One region of the Paenibacillus sp. FSL R10-2778 genome, then DNA from elsewhere that is predicted to be linked to it. Evidence: riboswitches for the same ligand, from Rfam matches in the RefSeq annotation. Region 1 holds a riboswitch; each other region holds the start of a gene.
What was found. A riboswitch is a leader RNA that binds a small molecule or an ion and turns the genes downstream of it on or off. The one in region 1 is predicted to bind cyclic di-GMP.
Positions count from the first base shown of each region.

Region 2: linked by a shared signal. The riboswitch ahead of NST40_RS04780 (glycosyl hydrolase) and the one ahead of NST40_RS03225 (transglutaminase-like domain-containing protein) in region 1 are both predicted to bind cyclic di-GMP.
Region 3: linked by a shared signal. The riboswitch ahead of NST40_RS10590 (DUF6612 family protein) and the one ahead of NST40_RS03225 (transglutaminase-like domain-containing protein) in region 1 are both predicted to bind cyclic di-GMP.
Region 4: linked by a shared signal. The riboswitch ahead of NST40_RS30230 (NPCBM/NEW2 domain-containing protein) and the one ahead of NST40_RS03225 (transglutaminase-like domain-containing protein) in region 1 are both predicted to bind cyclic di-GMP.

Region 1 is NZ_CP151956.1:731,768-736,055, forward strand. It holds gene NST40_RS03210 (glycosyltransferase family 2 protein) at 25-1,005, shown strand; gene NST40_RS03215 (GtrA family protein) at 992-1,399, shown strand; gene NST40_RS03220 (class D sortase) at 1,502-2,161, shown strand; cyclic di-GMP riboswitch class I at 2,281-2,363, shown strand; cyclic di-GMP riboswitch class I at 2,438-2,518, shown strand; gene NST40_RS03225 (transglutaminase-like domain-containing protein) at 2,532-3,341, shown strand; rRNA gene NST40_RS03230 (16S ribosomal RNA) at 3,708-4,288, shown strand, end outside.
Region 2 is NZ_CP151956.1:1,105,656-1,109,943, reverse strand. It holds gene NST40_RS04785 (glycosyl hydrolase) at 1-810, opposite strand, end outside; gene NST40_RS04780 (glycosyl hydrolase) at 962-2,512, opposite strand; cyclic di-GMP riboswitch class I at 2,525-2,604, opposite strand; gene NST40_RS04775 (sugar phosphate nucleotidyltransferase) at 2,741-4,114, opposite strand.
Region 3 is NZ_CP151956.1:2,427,954-2,432,241, forward strand. It holds gene NST40_RS10580 (DUF4179 domain-containing protein) at 1-1,399, opposite strand, end outside; gene NST40_RS10585 (RNA polymerase sigma factor) at 1,383-1,901, opposite strand; cyclic di-GMP riboswitch class I at 2,105-2,196, shown strand; gene NST40_RS10590 (DUF6612 family protein) at 2,314-3,162, shown strand; gene NST40_RS10595 (NADH-dependent flavin oxidoreductase) at 3,275-4,288, shown strand, end outside.
Region 4 is NZ_CP151956.1:6,757,315-6,761,602, forward strand. It holds gene NST40_RS30230 (NPCBM/NEW2 domain-containing protein) at 1-1,934, opposite strand, end outside; cyclic di-GMP riboswitch class I at 2,196-2,282, opposite strand; gene NST40_RS30235 (hypothetical protein) at 2,440-3,006, opposite strand; gene NST40_RS30240 (EAL domain-containing protein) at 3,122-3,970, opposite strand; gene NST40_RS30245 (Crp/Fnr family transcriptional regulator) at 4,161-4,288, opposite strand, start outside.

The DNA.
Region 1 (4,288 bases):
AAAAAGCTTGTAGGAGGAATAAAGGTGAAAGCCAGATATAGTGTGATTGTACCCATGTTCAATGAGGAGCAAGTAATTAGCCATACTTATGAACGTTTGAAAAAAGTAATGGACGAGTGCGGCGATACTTATGAGCTGGTCTTCGTCAATGACGGCAGTCGTGATCGTTCCGCCCAGATGATTCGGGAGATCTGTGAACGAGACGAGCATGTCAAGCTGATTGACTTCTCGCGTAATTTCGGACATCAGGTAGCGATTACAGCTGGCATGGACTATGCCGAAGGTCAAGCGGTTGTTGTTATTGACGCTGATCTTCAGGATCCTCCGGAGGTCATTCTGCAAATGATCGAGAAGTGGAAAGAGGGCTACGACGTTGTATATGCGAAACGCCTGAAGCGCCACGGAGAAACGATGTTCAAAAAGGTCACCGCGAAGCTTTTTTACCGCCTGCTCAGCAGTATGACAAGTGTAGATATTCCTACGGATACAGGCGATTTCCGTCTTATTGACCGTAAGGTATGTGATGTCCTGCGGGGACTTAAAGAAAAGAACCGCTATGTCAGAGGTTTGGTGAGCTGGGTTGGCTTCAAGCAGACTATGGTGGAATATGAACGGGAAGAACGTTTTGCCGGAGAAACCAAATATCCGCTGAAGAAAATGATTCGTTTTGCGTTAGATGGCATCACCTCTTTTTCACATAAGCCGCTTAAGATTGCTACGTATATTGGATTCTTTCTTTCATTTTCTAGCTTTCTCTATTTATTTTTCGTCTTGTTCCAAAGGATATTTTTCACCTCCTGGACGGTTCCGGGCTGGGCTTCCATTGTAGGTGTCAATCTGCTCTTTAACGGTATTGTTCTGATGCTGTTGGGTGTGATTGGGGAGTATATCGGACGGATTTATGACGAGTCTAAAGATAGACCGCTATATATTGTTAGTGAGACTAAAGGCTACCAGAACGAAGAACAACTGGACCGCCGGAAGGACCACAATGATGTCAGATAAGAACTTGCGCGCTGCATTCATACAGTTCCTCAAATTTAATGCCGTAGGTTTGCTCAATACGCTTATTGATTTTGTGATTTTCACATTGTTGAATTCACTAGGGATGGTATACGCATTGGCGCAGGTGATCTCCTATAGTGCAGGCACGGCGAATAGCTTTATTTTGAATAAAAAAGTTACCTTTCGTGATCGCAACCGGGGGAATAAAGAAGGCTTCGACCGCGTACAGCTGGTCAAGTTTATCGTGCTGAATCTGGTAGTGCTCGGAATATCACTGTTGTTAATGCATCTGTTGACAGACAAACTAGGTATTCAAGTCTTGATCTCCAAGGTGCTGGTTACCTTTATCACGGTGATCATCAATTTCTTTGGAAGTCGTAAATGGGTATTTTAAACATTAATTTCAGGCAGAAGGAGTTGCTATGCTTAAAGGCAAGTAGCTGTTTCTGCTTGATTTGTATATAACCATAGAAATAATATACGGAGGTGAATAACATTGCGTAAATTCTCCTATCTACTCATACTGGCTGGGATACTTATCATGTTATATCCGACAGCTAACGAGTGGTACAACGACAGGCAGCAGGAGAAGTTATTAGAAACGGCTGAACTAAGCACTGCCGATAGTACTCCCCAGCCAGATCTGAAGAGCAGGTATGCTGAAGTTACTCAGCTGTTAGCAGAGGAATCGGTTCTGGATGCTCAGGCACAGCCCCAACCCCAAGAGACAGAAAAGCCTGAACCGGAGATTGAAGTCGGTGGCAAAGTAATCGCATTAATTGAAATCGATAAGATTGATTTGAAGCTGCCTGTATTAGAAGGGGCTACAAAAGCTAATATGAAACATGCTGCAGCCCATATGAAAGAAACGGCACCCCTTGGAGAGATCGGGAATGCTGCAATCGCGGCGCATCGGGCTCGAACTACGGGTCGTTTGTTTAACAGATTGAATGAGGTTGTTGTGGGGGATGTTATCACGGTAAAGACTAGTGATCAGGTGTTTAACTATGAGGTGTATGATATTTCTGTTGTAGATCCGAGTGATGTCTCCGTTCTTGACGGGAATGACAAGGATAAGATTGTTACTCTGATTACATGTGATCCGCTAGTGAATCCAACGCATCGGCTGATTGTTCATGCCAAATTAACAAAATGAGAATAGTGAATGACAAGAAAACACAAATACCGGGAGATATTTATAAAATAATGGGTAATCTAGTAAATTAGGTCTTGTTCACAACTATAAATATGATAGTATTATACTATGAAAGCTAAACACGATAACGGCAAACCTTCCGAAAGGTAGGGACGCAAAGCTAAAGGGCCTTTTCCCGAAAGGATGGCAGCCAGCTACCGAATGAAGAGGCTTTTTTTGTTTGTTTCAAATGGATTCTATCAATTATATCTAGTAAAGCTAGAACAGATAGAGCTTATACGATAACGGCAAACCTATCGAAAGGTAGGGACGCAAAGCTAAAGGGCCTTCCCGAAAGGATGGCAGCCAGCTACCGAAAGGAGTTTTATCCGTGAAAAAGGTTTATTTTATGCTGGTGGCGTTGTTCGTCCTAATGACTTCAGTTCCGGTAAGTACAGCTCAAGCTGCAAGTGCAGATGCCAGCTGGTTGATTACATCCAAAGTGGCTCAAGGTGTTATTGGTATTAACTATGATATTCCGAAAGATAAAAGAATCAAACTCATGATCACCAAAGATAACAGCAGCTATACATATAACTTGTATGCTTCTGGACAAGCTGAGGACTTCCCTTTGCAACAAGGAAATGGGACTTATAAGGTTTCTGTTCTGGAGAACACAACCGGCAATAAATACAAAGCATTATATTCCGAAGTAGTAGACGTAACCATGAGTGACTCGAATTCCGTATATTTGGGCTCCGTACAGAATGTGAAATGGAGTTCTTCTGATAAAGCGATTGTCAAAGCTAAACAATTAGTACAAGGCAAAACAACAGACGAAGAGAAAGTTAAAGCGATCTATAACTATGTAGTTGCGAATGTACAATATGATTACTCTCTTGCTAATAGTGTAACTACTGATTATATTCCAAGCATCGATAAGACATTGACTACTAAAAAAGGGATTTGCTATGATTACGCTTCTCTTTTTGCCGCAATGCTGCGGAGTGTAGATGTTCCTGCTAAGTTGGTAATGGGGAATACAAGCTACGTTACGCAATATCATGCCTGGAACGAAGTGTTGCTTAATGGGAAGTGGGTTACCATTGATACTACAGTGGATGCAGGACTTGCAAAGAGTGATAAGAAAACCGATTTAATTAAAGCCTCAAGCAAATATACTGCGGCAAAATACTATTAAGTTCGTCGCTAGAAACATAACTCTATTAAATAAACAACTAGCTTAATTATTAAGCTAGTTGTTTATTTTTATATTAGGGGTTGCTTTTCTATTAATAGTTGGGGTATTATAGGTAAGCGTTGTTAGACAGCGTACAGGCGATATAGACGAGGCTGATAAAAAGCTTCGAAAATAAAGCTTGCATTTCTGAAGATAACATGATATATTATAAGAGTTGCTGCTGAGACATTAAACGGCGCCAACGAGAACTTGATCTTTGAAAACTGAACAACGAGTGAGTAGGAAATCACGCAAGTGAAATCCAAAATTAGAGAATTAATTTTCTCGTCAGATGTTTCAAAATGAGCATATCGCTCTTTTCAATACTAATTGGAGAGTTTGATCCTGGCTCAGGACGAACGCTGGCGGCGTGCCTAATACATGCAAGTCGAGCGGAGTTATTTTGAAAGCTTGCTTTCAAAATAACTTAGCGGCGGACGGGTGAGTAACACGTAGGCAACCTGCCCTTCAGACTGGGATAACTACCGGAAACGGTAGCTAATACCGGATAATTTCTTTTTTCTCCTGAGAGAAGAATGAAAGACGGAGCAATCTGTCACTGAGGGATGGGCCTGCGGCGCATTAGCTAGTTGGTGGGGTAACGGCCCACCAAGGCGACGATGCGTAGCCGACCTGAGAGGGTGAACGGCCACACTGGGACTGAGACACGGCCCAGACTCCTACGGGAGGCAGCAGTAGGGAATCTTCCGCAATGGGCGAAAGCCTGACGGAGCAACGCCGCGTGAGTGATGAAGGTTTTCGGATCGTAAAGCTCTGTTGCCAGGGAAGAACGTCCGGTAGAGTAACTGCTACCGGAGTGACGGTACCTGAGAAGAAAGCCCCGGCTAACTACGTGCCAGCAGCCGCGGTAATACGTAGGGGGCAAGCGTTGTCCGGAATTATTGGGC
Region 2 (4,288 bases), 370 kb from region 1:
CGCAGCCAGAACATCGAGTTTATCCCCACCGGGATAATATGCAGCATATGGATCTGACCATTCATTCGGCGCATTCGGATTCCACACCCACAGTAGATTATTTAGCTTGTGTGTGTTTACAAAACGATCATAGACAATACTCCACAGCTCTGAAAAATTGTCCTTTTTCCCCCACCAAAACCAACCACTATTCATTTCATGGTAAGGTCGCCATAAGACCGGAACTCCGGCATCACGCAGCTGACCCAAATATCCAGCAACCTCGTCTAGATCTGAGATTAGCTTCTTATACTGAGCTGTCCCAGGTGTAACATAAGCATTAAATTTCTCTTGACTGAGACTTCTGTTTACATTGGACCACTCTGGAGAGGTTCCCGGTAAACTCTGATGGAAGGTCATGGCTACAATGCCACCCTCTTGATGCCATTCAATTGCACTGTCTATAACAGCTTGCCGCTGTTCTGCGATCGTCTCTTCGGATTGATTATTAATCGCCCCTAATTCATAACCATGTAGAACAGCATTTTGTCCCGAAGTATTCTTCAGCTTATGAACCAGTTCATCTGGACTTTCTAGATAATCATGCTGGCCGGACAAGATCCCTTTGCCACGTAGATTTACCAAATTACTCAGCAGTTGCTTGGCTTCTTCAGAAGCCGAAGGATTGCTTGGTATAGCCGGAGGTAGAGAGGAAGAAACACTCATAGCCTTCGGAAGACTTTTAACCTCTCCCCAAGGCAGCAAGGAAAAAATAATAAACACCGGTAACATAGTAAACAACAATCTGTTTTTCTTATAATATTTACGCAAATAAATCCTCCTTTCGGTAGCTGTACTGCCTCCACAGGTGTTAAAAACATACCTGTTATCGGACAATCGTCTTCTGACCTAATGAGGACTATAGCTTAGTAGCTCTGCAATAACGCAGAGCCACTAAGGATCGACCTTTAATTTTCATCAATCAGGAGACATCCGGAAGAAAAAGTGCACTTGCTGGAACTGTCTCTTTAGCTTGACTAGCACTTTCCCACATCAAGCGGACTCTCGCATCGCCTTCATTCTCGTAATACTCCACCTTGATATCATATAGCTGGCCAGCCTTCAGCGTTATAGTGCCCTTACGCTCAGTACCACTTTGCTTAGTCCAACTATCAATCACGGATTCCCCATTCACCCAGACACGGATACCATCATCTGAGGTAGTGTAAAATGTATATTGCTCATTATATAATGGCTTGATTTTACCGCTCCAACGTATGGAGAACCGATCAATCCCGAGGGCGGCATCCGGCGAGCCTTGCCGCCAATTGAAATCGATTATTGCATCAGTTCTGTTAAGAGCTGCTGCTCCCGACAACTGCATGTTGTTGTAATACTCTCCTGCAAGCCCCTTCGCGAGAGGAATTGCTGCCTCCCCCTCTTCTTCGGAAGGTGCCGGCGCTGGTGCGGCGCTAGGTGTCGGTGCCAGACCAGTATTTAATTTATCTCTGGTCAGGGTATAGTTGCTATTCATAAATGTTTTGATTGTGTCTGCACTGTTATTCTCGTAAAGCATTTTTCCCCAGCTCATCATATACGTCCATTTATTTTGCGATTGCTGAAGCTTCTCCAGATTAGGCATTTCACCATTCTCCCCGATCGCAATCGGTTTGCCTGCGGCTAGACTCAATAAGCTGTCATAGTATTTTTGCTGGTAATCATTTTCGTATATATCTGCTGCCAGAATATCTACTTTATCAGCACCTGGATAAGTTAGCGCATAAGGATCTGACCAAACATTGGGAGCATTCGGACTCCATACCCATAACAAATTATTTAATTTATGAACGTTAACAAAACGGTCATACATAATATTCCATAGTTTAGAAAAGTTATTTTTCTTCCCCCACCAGAACCAGTTCCCGTTCATTTCATGATAGGGTCTCCAAAGCACCGGAACGTTGGCATCGCGCAAGCTTTTTAAAGAGACGGCCACCTTATCAAGCTCAGCGATCAGATTGTTATATTGCTTGGTACCCGGTGTAACGTAACTATCGAACTCACTCTGGCTAAGTGTTTTTTTCACATTATCCCAGTCATAAGAGGTGCCCGGCAGGTTAGCATGAAAAGTCATAGCTACGATCCCGCCCGCTTTATTCCAGTTGATGGCGCTGTTCACCACATTTTGACGTTGCCAAGCCATCGTTGCTTCGGACTGACCACTGATCGCACCCATTTCATAACCGTGAAGAGCCGCATATTGTCCGCTGGTTCCCTTCAGCATATTGTTAATTTCATCTGGACTTTCTAAATAGTCATGTTGACCGGCAATAATACCTTTTCCTGAGATCGAGTAAAAATAGTTAAGCAGCTTTACGGCTTCAGGTGAGGCACCTGGGGTAACTGGCGTTCCAGAATTTGAAGCAGCTATGACAACAGACGGCGAAATTCCAACAGCAAGCGGAAGTGCAGTCAGAAACAGGACGAGTGACAGAAATGCACCAAACAATCGATACGTACGGTAAGCTTTCAAAATAATCTCCCTTTCGGTAGCCAGGCTGCCACTCTTTCGAAGGCCCTATAGCTTTGCGTCCCTACCTTTCGATAGGTTTGCCTTTTCAATTTAAGAGAAATAATCTCTCTTACCGTAAGTATCGACGACAATTAATGATATATTTAGTGTTTTTATGACTTTTTTTGATAATTGAGTCAATTTACCTGTTTCAAGAAATTTTGAATTGGTTAAATAGATAGGTTAGACCTATGAAATGAATTGTTGTAGTTCTATATCATTCCAGTCTAAAGTAATACGTATGTTATCTTCTTCTACTAATTCAGACCCCGTCTGTACCTCTATAAACTCAACATCCGTCAAAGCAAGGATCGCGTGCTTCGTTCCTTCCGGTATACGTACCACGTCCCCAGCCTTCACATTATGTTTTTTCTCATTCAGCACAATACTTGCTTCGCCGCTGACGATTGTCCAAATTTCACTACGCTTGCGATGTAATTGATAGCTGATATTATTCCCCTCGGATATAAAAATCCGTTTGGTCAGCACTTCATTGCCTTCATCATATTTCACATAATCAATAACTTTGTAATGACCCCAACGGCGTTCCTCGTACATCGGTCTTTGTTCAAAGGTCTTCAGCACTTCTTTAATCCGTGGGCTCTCAGCTTTATGGGTAACTAGAATCCCATCCGGGCTAGCCGCAATGATCAGATCCTTCGCACCAATTACCGTAATCGGAATGTCCAGCTCATTAATCAAGCAAGTCCCCTCAGAATCCGCCGTCACAAAACCTTTTCCTACATGCTTGCTGCTCATTTCCTCTGTCAGCGTATTCCACGTTCCAAGATCCTTCCAGAATCCATCATACGGCTGCACCACAATATGTTCTTCTTTCTCCACCACTTCATAATCAAAACTGATGGAAGACAATAGCTTATACTGCTTCTGCAATTCTTCATATCCTAAAGGCAACCCTTTACGCTGCAAAATATCTAACAAGTACCCTAAGCGGAAGGCAAACACTCCGCAATTCCACAAGGCATTTTGCTCGATGAGCTGTTCTGCTTGTATGCGGTCAGGTTTCTCTTGAAAGTGACTCACCTTCATAAAACCATTTTCCCCCGCCTCTTCGGTGGTAGGAATAATATATCCGTATTTCTCTGAGGCATGTTCAGGAACAACACCCATAAGAGCCAGATTTGCTCCACTTTCCAGCATGGTCCCCTCAAGCATAGCTATGGTATCGAAAAAAGATGCTTCTACATAAGGGTCAACAGGCAATATTGCTACCGTCTCCGCTGGAGAAACACCTGCCACTGAATAAAGATAGGTAGCTGTTAAGGCGATAGCCGGAAAAGTATCCCGACGCTCCGGTTCAACGATAATCGGCACATGACTTCCCAGTTGGCTTTGTATCATTTCTACTTGGCCACGGCCGGTGGCCAGATAAGATGATTCTGCCATCCCTGCTTCCTCCAGCTGTCTCCAGACACGTTGTACCATGGATTCTGGTTCACCTTGAGGGCTTTCAAGTACCTTTAGAAATTGCTTTGAACGTGAGTCGTTGGACAACGGCCATAACCGTTTACCTGAACCGCCTGATAGAAGTACCATTTTCATAGAATGAACCCTCCTTGAATTATGGAAATCGAGCATATTTGAATTGTTATCAAAACGTCAGCTTCCACTTAGCCTTATTTCGAGCGGATGCACTAAAAAAATTTGTTAGGTAGAAACCACTCCAAGGGATTTTGGACTTCCGATCGCTGTTATCCTCAGATTTCCTTATTGAAC
Region 3 (4,288 bases), 1.7 Mb from region 1:
ATTCGACAATCAAATTTTCGCCCTCAGTATAGTAAGTGAATTCAATTTTTAACCCATCGACATCAAGTGAAGTGAACTGCTTTTCTTCTTTAGGTTTGTTTATAGTGATCCAATTCTTAGTAGTATCACGTTTCTCAATGACAGCATCCTTTAATATAAGTTTCATTGGAACATCGGACCAGTCGTTATACCATTCCGGAGATTCGAATTGAAATAAATGCTGGTAGCTTTCGGAATGATCTCCTTTCAAATTCCAACCCCCAGTGATTGTTTGATCACCTATAACCAACTGAGCGGTATTATAGTGGACAATTCCTTTTTTAAGCGAATCATTTTCATCTATTAGAATTTGGATATCCAAAGGGGTAACCACTAGCTGATCTAAGGTTATGCCGGTCTTTTCTTGAAATTCAGGACTGTTATACAGTTTCTTAGTGTAAATCGCCTCACTTGCTTTTTGTCCATCTGCTTTAAAATCGAACTTCCACGTACCTGAAAATCGTTTCGCTTCTTCAATGTAACTAAAATGAAGACTAGCTTCCTTCCAATCTGATTCAGTTATATTGAAAACCTGTTCAATAAATAAATCCGATCCTTCGTTAGGCATGATGGTTGGAATTGCTTCATTCTTTTGACCACCAGTACTAACTACCAAATGTGGATTACCCCGTCCTAAGTCAGATGGTGATGCAGCGACTTTGTAACGGATAATGGTTTGATTGGAAACATATCGAACGGATTCGATTTGAATGCTTGGATATTGCTTAACTCCAGTATTGATAGTATCCCCTGCTTGATGATTAGATTGTAAGGGAATATTCCGATCACTGTAAAAAATGAGATTCCGTGCTTCAAACCTGTAGTCCTTTTTATCATCCTTTAATGTATCAGGTGTCTCATATACTCCAATGAGTTTCTGGCTTTCAGGATCGTATTCTAAATAACCGTATACCTTTGCCTTGGCACCGGATTCACTAGTCATGATGTTTTCCTCTGTAGCAAATCCAGTATATTTGGATAGATCAGATTTAGTATCAAGTGATAACAGCATTTTCATTTTTTCTCCATCAGTTACAACACCGTTCAAATTCATTGTTACTCCTGAACTGGAAGTTTGAAGATTATACTGTTGACCGATGCCGTTATTTAATGCATTGCTCACACTTCGACCACCAATTTTATCCCAATTAATCGTCATACTAGCGAATACAGGAATGGCTACAAGTAAGAGGCAAGAGAAGACAATACTGATAGGAATAACCTTTTTATTAGACCTAGGAGTATTCTGGGAGGCATGCAGATTTCTTTGACGTGTATAAGCTTCTTGTTCTATGGCAGTCCACATCAAATCATAATCCGGTCGGGGAATATGTTTATCTTTTTCAATAAAGAGACTCATTACTATTCAGCTCCTTTAGTTGGGTTCCACCCATTCTATTTAGTATTTTAAGTCCCTTGTTCAGTCTGGATTTTACAGTTCCTTCGGGTATGCTCATAACTTTAGAGATCTCGGGTACAGTCAATTCGTTTATAAAACGAAGGACTACTACCATTCTGATTTTGTCAGGAAGCTGACTGTATAACCCTTGTAATTCTTTTTTAGTTTCCTGTCGATCCAAACGTTTTTCTACAGGGTTTGATTCCTCAAACCTGGATAGTAAATAATTACGTACTTCTTTCATCCACCCCGTCTTACGCCTTTTGATCACACTGTTGCACTCATTCGAAGCAATTCGTAAAATCCAAGCTTTCAAGTTTCTTACCTTCGACTTATCCGCTAAGATAACTTTTACAAATACCTCTTGGGAAATATCCTCCGCATCTGCCTGATTTTTCATTAAGTAGTAACAAAAATAATATACTTGTTCTTTATAGAGCTCGAAAATTTCCCGGTCACTCATTTTGCTGCACCCCCTGTCTTTACTGTTCTCATTAATAAGACTTATAAGCGTATGTAATCGTTCATTTTTCATTTTGATTGTAGTATTTCTTCTGAGTATCATAGCGAATTCGAATGGAAGATAAGTCGTTTACAGGTAATTATAACCATGATAAAATTAGCGGTGGGACATGCGTCCGTAATCTATTAAAACTAATTGAATGTCCGCGTTAAAGGTAAAATCATCGAAAGATGATGACACAAAGCCATGGGTCTAAAACCTTTCGACAGAAGGAAATGATCGCCAGGCCGCCATAGGGATGTCTTATGAAGCATAAAGGATAGCTCTAAGAATATGTAGTCTATTTTGAGCTCTTTTATTATTTCGACCTATACGGCGTTACATTATCGCAAGGGGCCGAAAGGGGAAGTACATGAACAGTTTTTTCAAAACAATAGGTACTAGTTTGGCAGTAGGTGCTTTATTGCTGTCCGGAACGATCGGATGGATGTCTAATCCAGGAGTAGTGTCAGCAGCTACCTCAACAGTAGTAACCGCGGATCAGATGATCAGCAAAGTAACGGCAGCCTCCAAAGCAATAAAGAATTTCCATCTGGATGTGACCAAAAAACAGGATATTCAAAGCGGCGGGGTGCGTATCAGCAACACCAACACTCTGAAGCTGGATATCAACCGTCTGCCGAATTTTGCCGCAGCAGGCACTGTCGCTAGTAGTCTTTTAGAAACATCGTACAGTCTATATGCCAATGACAAGGAGTTTTACTATCTTGTAGACGGAAGTGAACTGATCGATGAATCTGAAGATGAAGGTTACGACGATGACGGGGAGCCAATCGATCCTGATGCACAATATTGGCTTGGACTGGAGAAAACGGAATGGGATGCCTTTTACTCTAAAGGCCAATACGATCCTGTTTCCATGCTTGATTCGGTCAAAAGTTATAAAAAATCCATGAAAGTCAGCACTGCTGGCGCACAAACAGTCTTACAATTCACGGTAACCGATCCGACAGCAGCTAAGGGGATAATCAAACTCTATGACCAGGAGAACCTCTGGGATGGAGAGACAGTTCAACCCAAAAGCGTAACGTGGAAATTATTCGTCAATACTAAGACCTGGCAAACGGAAAAGCTGACAGTCGATCTGAGTTATGTGCTGGTAAGTGATGGAGCCAAAGATACATACACCACGAAAATCGAAGCTAAATATTCCAAAAATAATAAAGGTGCAGCCATTGTAAAACCGGCCGAACTAGAATAATAAGGACGATTCATAACGAGCGAAAAGCGCTGTTCAGCGGAACAGCGCTTTTTGTTGTATCCAACAGCAGTTCTTTATTAGTTGACAAGAATAAATCATTGCTGTAATTTATATGTATGCGCATGTATATAATAATTTATCTAAATATAATTTAATGAAAGTTGGGAAAAAGATGATAGCACTAGACACAGCATTAACTTTTCGCAGAGGGCTGACATTAAAAAACCGAGTGGTTATGGCTCCAATGACCACTCGAATGAGCTTTTATGACGGTGTAGTAACACAAGATGAATTGAAATACTATTCGCTAAGAACGGGCGAAGTAGGTGCGGTCATCACTGCGGCAGCAAATGTACAAGAGGGTGGAAAAGGATGGGAAGGTGAACTTAGTGTTTCCTCCGATGAATTTATTCCTAGCCTCAGCCGATTAGCATCTACTATTAAACGAAATGGAACAAAGGCTATTTTACAGCTATTCCATGCAGGAAGAATGACAGATTCAAAAATATTGCGTGGCGTACAACCCGTCTCCTCCAGCGCCATTGCTGCCGAACGCCCGAATGCAGAAATTCCAAGAGCATTAACAGAAGATGAAATTTTCGGTGTAATTGAGGATTTTAAAAAAGCGACTCAACGTGCTATTCAAGCTGGATTTGACGGGGTAGAAATTCATGGAGCAAACACATATTTAATCCAACAATTCTTCTCTCCACACTCCAACCGTCGTGAAGATCAATGGGGCGGAAGCTTAGAAAAAAGATTTAATTTCATTAACCAATTAGTGGATGCAGTTATTGCTGTTGTTGACAATTCAAAGGTTAAGGATTTTATTGTCGGTTATCGTTTTTCTCCAGAAGAATATGAAGAGCCTGGAATTAAAATCACCGATACCTTTTATCTCATTGATAAATTAGCTGATAAAAAGCTGGATTATCTGCATATTTCATTAGGGGACTTCAAGAAAGTATCTGCATCAGAAGATTTTAAAGAAAAATCAATCCTGCAATATGTGCATGAGAAAATCAAAGGCCGTATACCTTTAATTGGGGTAGGAGATATCCGTACCAAACAGGACGCAGAGGACACGTTGACAAATGCTGAATTAGTAGCAGTAGGACGCTCTCTT
Region 4 (4,288 bases), 910 kb from region 1:
TGTTTGTATGTGATTAAGAAGGTTTTGAATTGTTCTGGATCCGTGGTCTTGGTCATAAAAGGAATCTTTTCTAAACCTTCGAAGCGGATCAATGGCGCTTTCCCTTGTTCCTCAGCTGTATATGGATTGACGATATACACTGTACCGCCCTTAGTCACTTCATGTGCATAATAACTATTCGTAGCAAATTCAGGAACGGTTATAATGTTCTTACCTGGACGCAATTGCACACCTCTAGCCCAAACATTCCAAGCGGCCTCTTGTTGAGAAAAGACTAAAGAAGGTAGCTTATCGTTAGAAGCTGCGTCCACATAAACGTTGATCGTATCTCCAGGCATTGCAACGAGACCTGTAGGCTGGTTGTTCGTACCAAAACCAATTCTCAGGTTTTCCTGCGCATGCTTTTTCATATCTCCACGTTGTTCCGCCTCAATGATGGTGCCTTCGGTTTGAACTTCACCATTCACTAGCTTCTTAGCTAAATCCAAAGAATCTTTCAGGATTGGATAGAGCGGATGTACTTTTGCCGCTTCTTCTAATTCGTTGATTGCTTCGACGCTATTATAAGCAGGCACAACCGCAATCATCGTTCCATCTGTGAAAATACCATTTACAGCTTCGCTTACTTTATCTTCTGTATAAAATCTAAATTCAGCCGCAAAAGGTCTGTTGATATTAGCTTTTGTGAACTTAAATTTTAATCTTTTAAACTTCGTCGGTTCGAATTTAAATTCCAGAAAGTCATTGGTACTAACCGCGGTTCCGCTAGATACAAGTTGGAAGGTCTCTCCTTTACTCGTCTCTGATGCATAGATTTCAAAAGCCTCTGGGAATCCTTTGCGGTTATCTCTAGCCAAAAAAGCCACTCTGTCCAGCACTTCCGCTTGCGCTAGTTCAAACACGACTTCATTCGTGAAGCTTGCATCATTGTTTTTGTTCGTTTCCCAATGCGTAGTGGGCTGGTCATCCAGCATATATTCAGGCTTCGTACCTGAGTAGCTTCCACCGTTCACCGTTACTTTTGATACGTTTGCATTCGGCATTCTATAAGCTTGGCTATAGGCATTTTCATAGGCTGTTCCATACCCTTTTAGCTTCGAAACCTTGGCTGCCGTTGCCTCTACCTGATGGTTCTCCAAAAGGATCTTTGCATTCTCTATCTCTTCTTTAAACTGCGCATACAGTGGATGTGCCTGCACTTCATTCTCTAAAGCTGTTAATTTCTCTGCCGTATCAAAGGCAGCACTAACTTGGCTCAAGGTATCATCAGTAAATAAATTTTTCATTTTAGCAGAGACACTATCCTCTTTATAAAATGAAAATTCAGCCGCACTCGCCCAATCTTGGTTCGCTTTTTTGAAGACAAATTTAAGTCTCTTAAATGCCGTAGGTGCGAACTGAATCTCCACTACATCACCGGTTGAGCCTGTATATTCTCCAGAAGACACGAGCGTAAAATCACCCGCATCGGTAGTGGAGCCGTAGATATCAAATTCTTGAGCAAAACCTTTACCTTTCGCACCGGATTGCCTAGCCGCGTATACCATTCTATTTAATTCAGTGGACTCATTGAAAACAAACACAACCTCATTCGTAAACGTTGAACTATTCGGTTTGCCAGTCTCCCAATGCGTGCTCATATCCCCATCCATAGCCTTAGCTATAGGCGAGCCTGAGTAGTTACCACCGTTATTTGTGATGGATTTAATATTTGCTGGATTCATTCTAAAAACCTCATTATAGGCATTTAGAGCATCCTTGCCGTACAGCTCAAACGGAATAACCGAAGCGTTGCTTAATAAGTTAACCTTACTTTGCGCCACTTTTTTTGTTACATTTACCTTGCTTGCCTCACTTGCTAAAGCATAACCTGCCTCACTCGAAAAACTGGCCAACATGGCCGCCGATGTAGCGATCGCAATCATTTTCTTCATCTCTTCTTACCCCCAGATGTCATATGAATCTCTCCAGTGCCCAAAAATGGGCACAAAAAAAACTACCCCAAAAGAGTAGCTTGATTGCGTATAAAGTCGCCTAAAAATTAAGACTTAATTTTTATTAAACCTTAACAAGCATAAACGCCTTCGGCGTCCTATAAGGACGGTAAGCGTTTAAGCGAGAAATATAAGATATTAAGTATAGGTGTATAACTTATACTTAATATCTTATATTTTAACAAAAAGCGTTACACACTCTTTGGCAGCTGGCTGACAATAGTTATGATAACCTTAGTCCCTTTAGCTTTGCGTCCCTACATTTCCATAGGTTTGCCTATGAAGTTTCGAATACATTCAAAGAGTAACATAAGCCTAGATCGGATCGCATGATTAATTGGTATGAAATGAATATAGGTAATTGCAATTAGTTTTTCTTATGTGATAGATATTATTTATCGACCATCCCGGAAGAGAAGGGCATCCTTTAGGACTGTAGGTCTACTTAACTCCCCGATCCAAACAAACGCCGGAACCAATTCCACACATCGCCCGTGACGGGAATTAATCCGAAACCATGTTCGCCAACTGCGATTACACCATATGCCCATTGTCCGATAGCTATGGCACCCCCAGCGATCCTGCCTATCGCTATCGCACCAAACGCCGTATCCCCTATGGCGATGGCCCCCAACGCTTTTTCCGCGATTGCGATCGCTCCTACAGCCACGCCTGCAATCGCAATCGCTCCCACTGCGAAGCCAAGCCAGCTAAGTGCTATTGCTCCGATCGCTAACCACATTCCCAGTGATATTGCTCCTAAGGATAATACGCCCACGCTTATCGCACCTATGGAAATCAAGCCGACAGCTACATCTCCAATAGCGATTAATCCAACGGCTGTCTTCACACGGGGTTTACCTCCACGACCATACGCTTGACCTGAGTATCGCCCTAGATTACTGCGAATACTGATGACCGGAAATGAGGGAGAAGGCCATTGATAATCAATCTCTCGTCCATCAAAGCCCCTAGAATCTGCCCAGCGCGTTACAAATTGATGCCATTTCATATCCATCCCGTCCCCCTTTTCAATTACCTAAATTATACAACCCCGGGGGTTGGCTGTACTCAGACTCTGACCTGAAATTCATCTCATCCTCTGGACGGATATATACTCATTAGGATTACTGTTTGGGAATAGGATCAGGCTTTCCAAATAAATATCCCTGAAACAACTGATAACCACTCTGCTTAAGCCATTCAAAGTCCTCTCTAAACTCCACACCTTCTGCTAAAGGAACGGATTGGATTTCTAAAGCTTTTTCTAAAAATTGCTTTGCTATTTTCTGTTTGTTCAGATCGCTGGACACACCCTGAACATATTTCATATCCAGCTTCATGTAATGGGGTTTAAGCTCCAATAACATCTCGATCGTGCTGAAGCCCTCACCAACATCATCTAAAGCGTATTCAAATCCCCGATCCTTGTAATATGTCAAAATAGCTTTCAAATGAGCGAGATCATCCACTTTCTCCGTCTCAACAACTTCAAAGACAAAAAGAGAAGGATCGACGCCTAATTGATTGGCCAGTTCAACGGTTGATCTTAAGCAGAACTCTGGAGCGTAGATCGACGTTGGGATAAAATTAATAAACGTTTTTTTATTTAAGGGTGCAGCATATTTTACAGCCGTCATTCTACATAACCGGTCTAAAGCATATAAACGCCCACGATTACGTGCCGCCGCAAAAATCTCATTAGGATAGATAAGAGATCCGTCTTCTTTTTTAAATCTGGATAGGAGCTCGTATGCAAAAATCTCTTCCCTTACGTTCACAATCGGTTGGAAGTAGCAAGTAACAAGACCCTTAGTGATAACCTCATCAATCCACTCCATATCAAGTACAGTGGGTAATTCGGATAGGGGTCTCCATGTTTGGTCATCTATACGGAATTCAACCTGCTCCGACTCCATATGGTCATTACAGAAATCCAGAAAATCCCGCACCCCAGCCTCCTTAATTGTAATCACATTTTCTTCCACCTTATGTATCGTATTACTTCTACTCAGGTGATGAATAACCTCAGGTAAAACCCTAAGATTAAGCTCACCATGAGCCTTGATTTCAAAATTCAGATCTCTTACTACACAATGATTACAAGCCACATTCATAACCCCTTTAATAATCAATTCTCTGAAAAAGATCCCGGAACGGCTCTTCTCAATCGAAATTCGTATACTCCAGTAAATACTTCGGGTCTAACACGGTGATCTGCTGATGTTGAATCTCAATAATCTTTTGCTCTTGCAGATCTTTAAGCACAAGAGTAGCCGTCTCCCTTAACGTTC